3 regions of the Providencia sp. R33 genome follow, and region 2 is predicted to be linked to each of the others. Evidence: predicted binding sites of a transcription regulator. Region 2 holds the regulator's gene; each other region holds the start of a gene.
What was found. The regulator CRP, encoded in region 2, controls carbon source genes, mostly activating them, when cyclic AMP is high. The targets are predictions, from matches to a motif close to ATGTGANNNNNNTCACAT.
Positions count from the first base shown of each region.

Region 1: a site for CRP is predicted at 2,240-2,257, ahead of J6836_RS06050 (sugar transporter). Genes of this name have one in related genera too.
Region 3: a site for CRP is predicted at 1,930-1,947, ahead of pth (aminoacyl-tRNA hydrolase). Genes of this name have one in related genera too.

Region 1 is NZ_CP072453.1:1,295,484-1,299,015, reverse strand. Features, by position in the region: gene dsbB (disulfide bond formation protein DsbB) at 1-42, shown strand, start outside; gene J6836_RS06060 (DUF333 domain-containing protein) at 116-415, opposite strand; gene J6836_RS06055 (DMT family transporter) at 455-787, opposite strand; gene J6836_RS06050 (sugar transporter) at 907-2,100, opposite strand; gene J6836_RS06045 (DUF2594 family protein) at 2,506-2,727, shown strand; gene J6836_RS06040 (hypothetical protein) at 2,904-3,185, opposite strand; gene J6836_RS06035 (DUF7677 family protein) at 3,354-3,532, opposite strand, start outside.
Region 2 is NZ_CP072453.1:4,082,451-4,085,982, forward strand. Features, by position in the region: gene J6836_RS19140 (hypothetical protein) at 1-1,360, opposite strand, end outside; gene crp (cAMP-activated global transcriptional regulator CRP) at 1,552-2,184, opposite strand; gene J6836_RS19150 (OsmC family protein) at 2,541-2,942, shown strand; gene J6836_RS19155 (phosphoribulokinase) at 3,033-3,532, opposite strand, start outside.
Region 3 is NZ_CP072453.1:1,783,069-1,786,600, forward strand. Features, by position in the region: gene ispE (4-(cytidine 5'-diphospho)-2-C-methyl-D-erythritol kinase) at 1-231, shown strand, start outside; gene prs (ribose-phosphate diphosphokinase) at 300-1,247, shown strand; gene ychH (stress-induced protein YchH) at 1,562-1,828, opposite strand; gene pth (aminoacyl-tRNA hydrolase) at 2,128-2,718, shown strand; gene ychF (redox-regulated ATPase YchF) at 2,822-3,532, shown strand, end outside.

The DNA.
Region 1 (3,532 bases), 2.0 Mb from region 2:
GTGTTAATTAGCCAATTTTTCCCTGCTAAAAAGTCATTTTAATCACAAACGAATTCACTAAATGCAAAAAGCCCCTAATTGAAGGGGCTTTTCTTTTATAATGCTGGAATAAATATTAAATACAGGCACCACTTTGTATCGCATTTGCGGCACAACGTCTACCATTGGCAAATTGGCAAACTGCCGTTTTATCGCCATTTAATTCAAGTGTTAACGCAGGTAATCCCCCCGCAGAAACACAAGCCTCTTGGATCCCAGGTCCTAAATTAACCACTTGCTTTGCATACTGAACTGCAGAGTTATCAACGGTTTTATTCACTTCTGAGCTTCCACAAGCCGATAACATCACTGACATTACACCCGCCACAGCAACTGCCATCACAGGTTTTAATAACTGGCTGACCTTTCGCCCCATGCTCTTTCTCTCCTATAAAACCGCTGTCATCCCTTGCACTTAATGCGTGCTACTTTTTGAAAATAAATTGATTACTAAAACACCAACTATAATTAATAGCATACCAATAATTGCAGGTAAATCGAGTTTTTGGTTATAAATAAAAATTGCAGCCACTGAAACTAATACAATCCCTAAACCAGACCAGATAGCATAGGCTATCCCTAGCGGCATCACTTTCACTACCTGCGATAACCCCCAGAAAGAAACACCATAGCCAATAATGACAATTAAAGATGGCCAAAAACGGCTAAAACCATCGGAGGCTTTTAACGTGGTAGTTGCAATCACCTCGGCAATAATAGACATCAAGAGAAAACTCAGACCTTTCATTAGTGATCCTGATTGTTGTATTAAAAGATAAAATATAGCAATAAAACAGAAAAAAGCTCTGCATGCTTTAAAAGCGCTACAGAGCTTATTTAACAATCTATTTAGTTAGCATATTAATGTTACGTGACTGGGGCCAGCTTATCACTCAATGTTTGGCTATAACGTCTGAATAAATAGAGACACAAAATAAATGCTATTACGCCAATAACCGCGCCCACGTAACCAATTCGCGTCATCCCCATATGCACAATCACTTGGTTACCTAGCAACGCCCCGCCACCGATCCCAATATTAAAGATACCCGAGAAGATAGCCATTGCTAAGTCCGTTGCATCCGGTGCCAAATCAATCACTTTCACCTGCATACCTAAACTAATGCACATCATCGCAATTCCCCAGAACACAGACAAGGTGATCAATGACCAGGCATTGCCTCCCATAGGCAATAGCAACAACAGGCATAGCGTCATTAAAGCTATCGCTGATGGCAAGAATATTAATGATAGTTTTGTACTATAGCGGCTAAAAATAACGCTACCAATAATACCTGCCGCGCCAAAAATCAGCAGCAATACGGTGGCAAAGTTTTGGCTTTGATGTGCTACATCACGAACAAAGGGCTCAATATAGCTATAGGCAGCAAAGTGTGCTGTCACCACTAACACCGTCAGTGCGAACATCCCAACTAGCGCAGGGCGTTTAAATAACACAGGGAGACTTTTCAATGAACCTGAATGTTCACTTGGTAAGCGAGGTAAAAAACGGATCAGTGCAATCATTGTGAATAGCGCCACGACACCAATACACAAGAAAGTCACTCGCCAGCCTAAAAACTGCCCAATAACGCGACCAATTGGCAGCCCTAAAACAGTGGCTAATGCAGTCCCCGTTGCTAACAGGCCTAGCGCTTGAGCCTTCTTACCTGCGGGTGCAACACGAATAGCCAAAGAAGCCGTAATCGACCAGAAGACCGCATGAGACAGCGCAACACCCACACGCCCAATAATCAGCACGTCAAAGTTCCACGCAAAGCCCGTAACAATATGACTAATAATAAAAATAACAAACAAGAAGCCCAGTAACTTACGACGTTCTATTTTACTGGTTAATAACATTAATGGTAATGACATCAACGCCACCACCCACGCATATATGGTGATCATCAACCCTGTATGCGCTACCGTCATGTCAAAACTGGCCGCAATATCACTTAATAATGCAACAGGGACGAACTCTGTTGTATTAAAAACGAATGCAGCAACCGCTAGCGCTAAAACGCGGATCCAAGCGGTTTTTCTTGATACTTGTGTCATTATTTATCTTGCCTTCAGTTTTCCATAAGCGAATGACACAAATCAGTTACCGACTTATGACGATGGCATATGGGAAATATATGTTTAGAACCAGACTGAAACGATTAAGCGGTGTTTTATTGTTCTATACGCCGTATTTTTGTGAATTGTATCACAACTATTTGGCTATTTTAAAGCTCGCTCTTGATATTGATAATCAACATCAAGCACTAAAGCCCAATATCAAACCTCTCTAAAAAAATATCACGACAAAAATCTTGCCAACGTTTCCAAAGAATTAATCAAATACATCATAATTTGCATGCTTTATATTCGATTACATGCATCTTATTTATCTGAAAGCACATATTATTTTTTCTATGCTACAATCCATAAAATTACTTTTTATCTTAAAGGATCGATTTAATGAAAACCCATTTTCCTACTGAGCCTGATGTCCACGCACTTGCCGATGAAGTAACATGCTTAAAAAATTTGGTCACCCATATGCTTAAAGCAATTGGCCAAGCTGATGCAGGTAAGATTTTGATCAAAATGCAACGTGAAGTTGCTCAAATGGAAGACGAAAAACAAGCAGAAACTTATACAAGCATCTTAGAACAAATTAAAACAGGCTATCGCCAATAGATTATTTAGCGATAAATGCTATTTAAAGCACAAAAGTATTCAAGAATGGATTAACTGCACAAATAACTAAGTTTTTGTTATCAAAATCATCTATCTTTATTTACGAATTAAACCATTCTTTATTCATTTAGCTCCCCCTTCAAAACCCTATGAAGGGGGCTTTTTTTTGCCTTTAATTATTGCCCTGCTTGCGTATACAAGTCATTACAATAATTAGCATACTCATCTAATGTTGTGTTCTTCGTTTGCTTATCCCAACTTTTTTGCTCTTCAAAAGCCCAAACGCGAAACACTTGTCCTAAATTTGCACCTGACATCCCAACTTCTTTGTATATCCGATGATAAAACCCTTGATCTGATTGGTAAATTTCAAATTTTATGGGGACAAGCCGTGCAGGGTTAGGCGCAGTTTGAAATGAATTACCGAAAAGTATTGTTCTAACAAGAATGTCCATCATTGCTCCCATATAAAATTAAACACATGCTAAATTATCCATAGTTAGAATTAATATAGCTTATTATGGAAGATATTAATGGCTCGCTATCAAATAAATAGGTATTTTTACGTGATAAAAATAAATGACGAGTCAGTTTTAGCTGATTTTCTAAAAATTTATATTCTCGTTTTAATTAGCGGGTATGCAATACAGCTCAGTTTCCCAATCCTCATATGGCGGGTCAATAACATATGAATGGTCGTCATACCAACGAATATAGTCTGTTGCGCGTTTTTGCGCGTGCTTGAAGTTAGTGACATCCCCATTTTCATCAAGTTCTAGGGTATTGATTAAGATGGCATACACTT
Region 2 (3,532 bases):
GGGTTTCTTCTTTTTTTATTTCTACTTGAAGGTGGCCTAAATCATTAAGGGTTTTCTCTACACCTTTTAGTTTAGCATCTAAATTTTTAGTGTCTGGTTTTTTATCATTTAATATTTTTTGTTTTGAATTTTCATTTAATTGGAAGTTATATTCCTTGCTAATATGCATGTCTCGTAACATTGTTGCTCTATTGATATATATTTTCCCATTAAATTGATACGTTATTTTCTTCGGTTTCACCGTAATATGTGTTTTTTTATGGTGCTCTTCTATTTTTTTTGATTTTGAATTCTCTAACTCATGACTTTTTTTATTAATAATATTATTTTTATTCTGATTCTCAGTTTCTTCTGAACTATAACCTGATTCATCGGTTGTTTCTGAATAATAGCCTGAGGAATTAGAATTTAGACTCTCATTACTATTGAAAATATTTTTTTCAGATGTGATTTTTATGGTTTTTTCTTCATTTTTTTTAAGGGCGCTGAGTTGGTTATTTAATTTATTAATAACTTCATTCATAGTTTCAATGGTAGCGCTAAATGTAGTATCTCTTTTATTAGATGGAGAGGAAATACATTCATTAATTAAATTTTGGGTGGATTTGGTATATTTAAATTTATCACCTAATTTGTTAAAATCTTTACGGGATGATATCTCTTTTTCGAGCTCGTGAATTCTATTTTTTAGGTTCTTAGCTTGATTAAATTGTTCTTTATCCTTACCTGAAAATGATATAGGAGGGTTTTTTTCTTCGTTTACTGTTTCTGCATTTTGTTTGTTAGTTTTTTGTATTTCAGTCATTTCATTTTTATTATAAAACTTAACGCTGTATAAATCTTCCTTTCTAGGGTTAAGTTTGTTTTTAACTACTAAAGCTTGAATCTTCCCTGTTGATTGTACTTTTTCAATCGAATTATAAAAGAATTGTTTTATTTTATTGATACCAAAATCGTTAATTAAAAAATTTTTTCGGTCTATGTTAATTAATTCAGCATTAGAGTTGGTGGTTTTCATAGGTGTATATTCCAGTTTAATTTTTATTGGCGTATTATTTTTTATAGTGATGTTGTTTTTAACGATATTTGATGGGGAAATTAAATCATCTTCATGATAGGTATAAGGTAATAATAGTTTTTCAACAGGTGGTGAATAGGGGAGGCGATTTAGCTCGGGTTGTGCTCTTTCTTGAAACTCACAAGTCAGAGTCGCGAAGTTTATTTTCTTATAATTCTCAGAATTGAATGTCTTAATAATACTTAAATTATCAATGATTGACGGGCTTCGGAAAACAATATTTTTATTACTTGTGTTATTCGATATTCTGGCTAATTTATTGACGTTGACATCTAATTTCACAACAAATAATCTCCTAATAATGGTTAACTCCCATTATCTTAGTTTGATTATTAGTCAGAAAAATATAAAGAAACGACACTCATTAAAAATGATATATAAAACAACCGTATTTTGGGGAAATAGCGTTATACTTAGGATATAACGCTATTCAAAAAGGTGCGCCCCACCAAGGGAGTGAGGCGAAAGGTTAATTATCGTGTACCGTAAACAACAATGGTTTTACCATGCGCGGAGATTAAGTTTTGATCTTCCAGCATTTTCAAAATACGGCCGACAGTTTCACGGGAACAACCAACGATTTGGCCAATTTCCTGACGGGTGATTTTGATTTGCATCCCGTCTGGATGCGTCATGGCATCAGGTTGTTTGGCTAGATTCAGTAACGTTTGTGCAATACGACCTGTCACGTCTAAGAAGGCGAGGTTGCCCACTTTTTCTGACGTGGTTTGTAGGCGGCTTGCCATTTGCGCAGAGAGGCGCATTAAGATATCAGGGTTAACCTGAATCAATTGACGGAATTTTTTGTAAGAAATTTCAGCAACTTCGCAGGCGATTTTTGCTCTAACCCACGCAGTACGTTCTTGCCCTTCTTCAAATAATCCAAGCTCACCAATGAAATCCCCCTGATTCAGGTAGGAGAGGATCATTTCTTTGCCTTCTTCATCTTTGATTAAAACAGCCACTGAACCTTTAACTATGTAGTAAAGGGTTTCTGCTTTCTCACCCTGATGGATCAGTGTGCTCTTGGATGGATACTTATGAATATGGCAGTGTGACAAAAACCATTCAAGAGTAGGGTCTGTTTGTGGCTTGCCGAGAACCATTAGCGTTATCCTCTGTATGTTATTGCAGCCATCCGGAAAAAGCGTACCAGAAAGGCTGGCTTTAAAGTCACTAGCTTAGCATATTAATTTGTCTTATATACCCTAAATAATAGGAAGAGCAACATTGCATCAATCGCTTTTCATGGTTAGGGTAAACAAATTGATATCAACACTATAATATAATCAAATACAACGTTGAGTTTTGATCTTAATCCTATCAACTAAGTATTGTTTGTAGCATATTCAATACAGAAAGTCTTCCCTGTATCGCTTCAGCAGAATAAAGCTGATATAACATTCATTATATCTATGGAACAATGTAGCCTTTAAATCGATTTCATTTCAAGGGGAATAAAATGGAAGCAAGAGTTAAATGGGTAGAAGGACTCTCTTTTTTAGGTGAGTCAGCGTCAGGCCACCAAGTGATGATGGATGGTAACGCAGGCGATAAAGCACCAAGCCCAATGGAGATGGTGTTAATGGCAGCGGGCGGTTGTAGCGCGATTGACGTGGTATCCATCTTACAAAAAGGTCGTAATGACATTACCGACTGTGAAGTGAAATTAACCTCCGAGCGTCGCGAAGAAGCGCCACGCTATTTCGTTAAAATTCATTTGCATTTTATTGTAACAGGGAATGAATTAACGGATAAAGCCGTTGAACGTGCGGTTCAACTTTCGGCTGAAAAATATTGTTCGGTCGCGTTGATGTTAGAAAAAACTGTGGAAGTGACCCACAGCTTTGAAATAAGAAATTAAAAATAAATTTAATTATTATTAATATATTTGAATTGAAAGATGCTTATCTTAATTAATGGTAAGCATCTTGTTTAATAATCAAAAAGCAATTTAGCTATGTTTTTGACTAATTAGTTTTTCAACTATTGGTGTCATAATTAATTCCATCGCTAAGCCTAATTTCCCTCCAGGTACCACAATAGTATTCATCGCAGAGATAAAAGAGCCTGATATCATTGATAGCAGGTAGGGAAAATCGATCTGTTCAAGCCCACGAAAGCGAATAACGATAAAGCTTTCATCTTGTGAAGGAATGGCTTTCGCTGAAAATGGGTTTGAGGTATCCACAGTCGGTACGCGTTGGAAGTTAATATGAGTACGGGAAAATTGTGGTGTAATGTAGTTAATGTAGTCACCCATCGAACGTACCACTGAATCCATTACCGCTTCTCGGGAGTGCCCGCGCTCCGTAGTGTCTCTGATGAGCTTTTGTATCCACTCTAAGTTCACGATAGGCACAACACCGACAAGTAAATCAACATGTTGCGCGACATTGTGCTCAGGTGTCACTATCCCACCGTGTAAGCCCTCATAGAACAGCACATCCGTTT
Region 3 (3,532 bases), 2.3 Mb from region 2:
AGAAAACGTTTTCGTGAGGTTGAACAGCTTGTTTCTTGGCTGTTAGAATATGCTCTGTCTCGCCTAACAGGAACAGGCGCGTGTGTTTTTTCTGAATTTGAAACACAAGCGGATGCCCTTAAGGTGTTAAATAAAGCCCCATCGTGGGTGCAAGGGTTCGTCGCTCAAGGCGTTAACGTATCCCCACTGCACAATTTCCGCGCTGGGATAACCCGTGTATTGCACCAATAAGTAATGAAACAACACTCATTGCTATTGGTCAACAATATCTCTCTGGACGCAAGCCTGAGGTTTTTCTCGTGCCCGATATGAAGCTTTTTGCTGGTAACGCTACACCGGAACTAGCACAACGTGTTGCTAACCGCCTTTACACTAATCTTGGAGACGCGGCTGTTGGTCGTTTTAGCGACGGCGAAGTCAGTGTTCAAATTAATGAAAATGTTCGCGGTGGTGATATTTTTATCATCCAGTCAACTTGTGCACCAACTAATGACAACTTAATGGAACTGGTTGTTATGGTCGATGCCCTGCGCCGTGCATCTGCTGGTCGTATTACCGCTGTTATCCCTTACTTCGGTTATGCAAGACAGGATCGTCGCGTACGTTCTGCCCGTGTACCAATCACCGCTAAAGTTGTTGCCGATTTTCTGTCCAGTGTTGGCGTTGACCGTGTTCTCACTGTTGACCTTCACGCAGAGCAGATCCAGGGCTTCTTTGATGTTCCTGTTGATAATGTATTCGGTAGCCCAATTCTTCTGGAAGATATGCTCCAGAAAAACTTGGAAAACCCAATCGTTGTATCTCCAGACATCGGCGGCGTGGTACGTGCTAGAGCTATCGCAAAACTCCTGAATGACACCGACATGGCAATCATTGATAAACGCCGCCCTCGCGCAAACGTTTCTCAAGTTATGCACATTATCGGTGATGTTTCAGGTCGTGACTGCATCTTAGTTGACGATATGATTGATACCGGTGGTACCCTGTGTAAAGCGGCTGAAGCGCTGAAAGAACGTGGTGCAAAACGTGTGTTCGCATACGCAACTCACCCGATTTTCTCAGGCAATGCTGTAGACAACATCAAAAATTCAGTGATTGATGAAGTCATTGTTTGTGACACTATTCCACTGTCTCCTGAAATCAAGGCGCTACCTAACGTTCGTACCTTGACGCTGTCAGGTATGCTGGCTGAAGCTATTCGTCGCATTAGCAACGAAGAGTCAATCTCAGCAATGTTCGAGCACTAATTTCCCTTCGGGTTATTCCTGTTCTTACGGTGATGGAATCAAATCACAGCCAAAAATTAAGCCCCTACAGATATCTGTAGGGGCTTTATGATTTTTGCGGGTTATAAAACTGCAGATACCTATTTCTATGGCTGTTTTCTATTCATACAGCCTATACGCCATAAAAATAACCAACTTCTTTGCAAGAGTCGTTTAAAAAACACAAACCTTATTTAGCTAGGCGACTTTGACATTAAAAACATCGACTATCACCCAGCAATCTATCACCTAACTATCACCTAAAATTATCGCTGACTTGTTAATACGCTAAATAATTATGGGTAACGGTGATTATCTTTACGACCGTAATGTTTTAACATCCAGTAGCGATCCGCGACTTTTTCACGTCCTCCAACCCTCGCCCCTGCTAACCAAACCATTGCACCCACGAAAATTCCGAAGAGTGAACCGTTGGTAACCAGTTCAGATAAACCAAAGTTGATCACATGGGCAAATAGGTTAACCCCAATGCTCCCAATCATCATGACCATCCCTAATCCCATGAGAACATTACCAATTAAATGAGCACTTTTCCGTTTCATATCTACCTCCAGTATCAGTGGACTGATAAGCAAGCATCTGTAAATAAATTCGGTGATTCTTTATATTTATGTAAGGATTATAGTGCATTAAGTAAAATTTTTTGCGATAGGCATCACAAGGTACAAAGTTATCCATAATATCTACCCATAAAGTGCTTTTTATCAAAAATGCAGAAAAAACGAATAGTTTCTATGGCAATTATAATTAGCATGATGTTTTTATCGGATTTTTGTACATCCTCCACATCACAAGGTAAACTAGGCGATTAATTCCATAAACTGACAGTGAAATAGTCGTCGTGAGCAAAATTAAATTAATTGTTGGCCTTGCAAATCCGGGAGCTGAATATGCGCAAACCCGCCATAATGCAGGGGCATGGTATGTTGACTTGTTAGCTAAACGCCACAATCAACCCTTAAAAGAAGAACCGAAATTTTTCGGCTATACCGCACGCATTAACCTTGGTGGTAATGATATTCGCTTATTAGTACCAACCACCTTTATGAACCTCAGTGGGAAAGCCGTCGCGGCCATCGCAAATTTTTATCGTATTAACCTCGATGAAATTTTAGTCGCCCACGATGAGCTTGATATCCCGCCGGGTGTGGCAAAAATGAAGCTTGGTGGTAGTAATGGTGGCCATAACGGGTTAAAAGACATTCAGAGCAAGTTTGCCAATAACCCAAATTTTTATCGTTTACGCATTGGTATCGGCCATCCGGGTGATAAAAACAAGGTTGTCGGTTTTGTTTTAGGTAAGCCACCTATGTCTGAGCAAAAACTGATTGATGACGCGATTGATGAAGCGGTAAGGTGCACAGACATTCTGTTATCTGATGGAATGGACAAAGCGATTAACCGTTTACATAGCTTTAAAGCGACTGCATAAGAGTTCATTTCATCAAAATCGACTTTTTGTGTATAATCAGCGCCAATTTCTAAACATTGGGTGCAGCACTCGCCTGCCCCTCGCTATTTAAGGTGAGAAACATATGGGTTTTAAATGCGGTATCGTTGGTCTGCCAAACGTGGGTAAATCCACATTATTTAATGCATTGACCAAAGCCGGCATCGAAGCAGCCAACTTCCCTTTCTGTACAATTGAACCAAACACGGGTGTTGTGCCAATGCCAGACCCACGTCTTGATCAATTAGCTGAAATCGTGAAGCCACAGCGTATTTTACCAACCACCATGGAATTCGTGGATATTGCAGGTTTGGTTAAAGGCGCATCAAAAGGTGAAGGTCTCGGTAACCAATTCTTAACTAACATCCGTGAAACCGAAGCTATCGGCCACGTTGTACGTTGTTTTGAAGATGACAATATTATCCACGTTGCTGGCCAAGTTAACCCCGCTGAAGATATTGATGTTATCAATACCGAACTAGCTTTAGCTGACCTTGATACCTGTGAACGTGCTATTCACCGCGTACAAAAACGTGCTAAAGGTGGCGATAAAGACGCGAAAGCAGAATTAGAAGCGTTAGAAAAATGCCTGCCACATTTAGAGCAAGCAGGCATGCTGCGTACATTGGATTTAACCACTGAAGATAAAGCCGCAATCCGCTATTTAAGCTTTTTAACGTTAAAACCAACCATGTATATCGCGAACGTCAACGAAGATGGTTTTGAAAATAACCCTTTCTTAGACAAAGTGTATGAAATTGCGCAAGCCGAAGGTTCTGTGGTTGTGCCTGTGTGT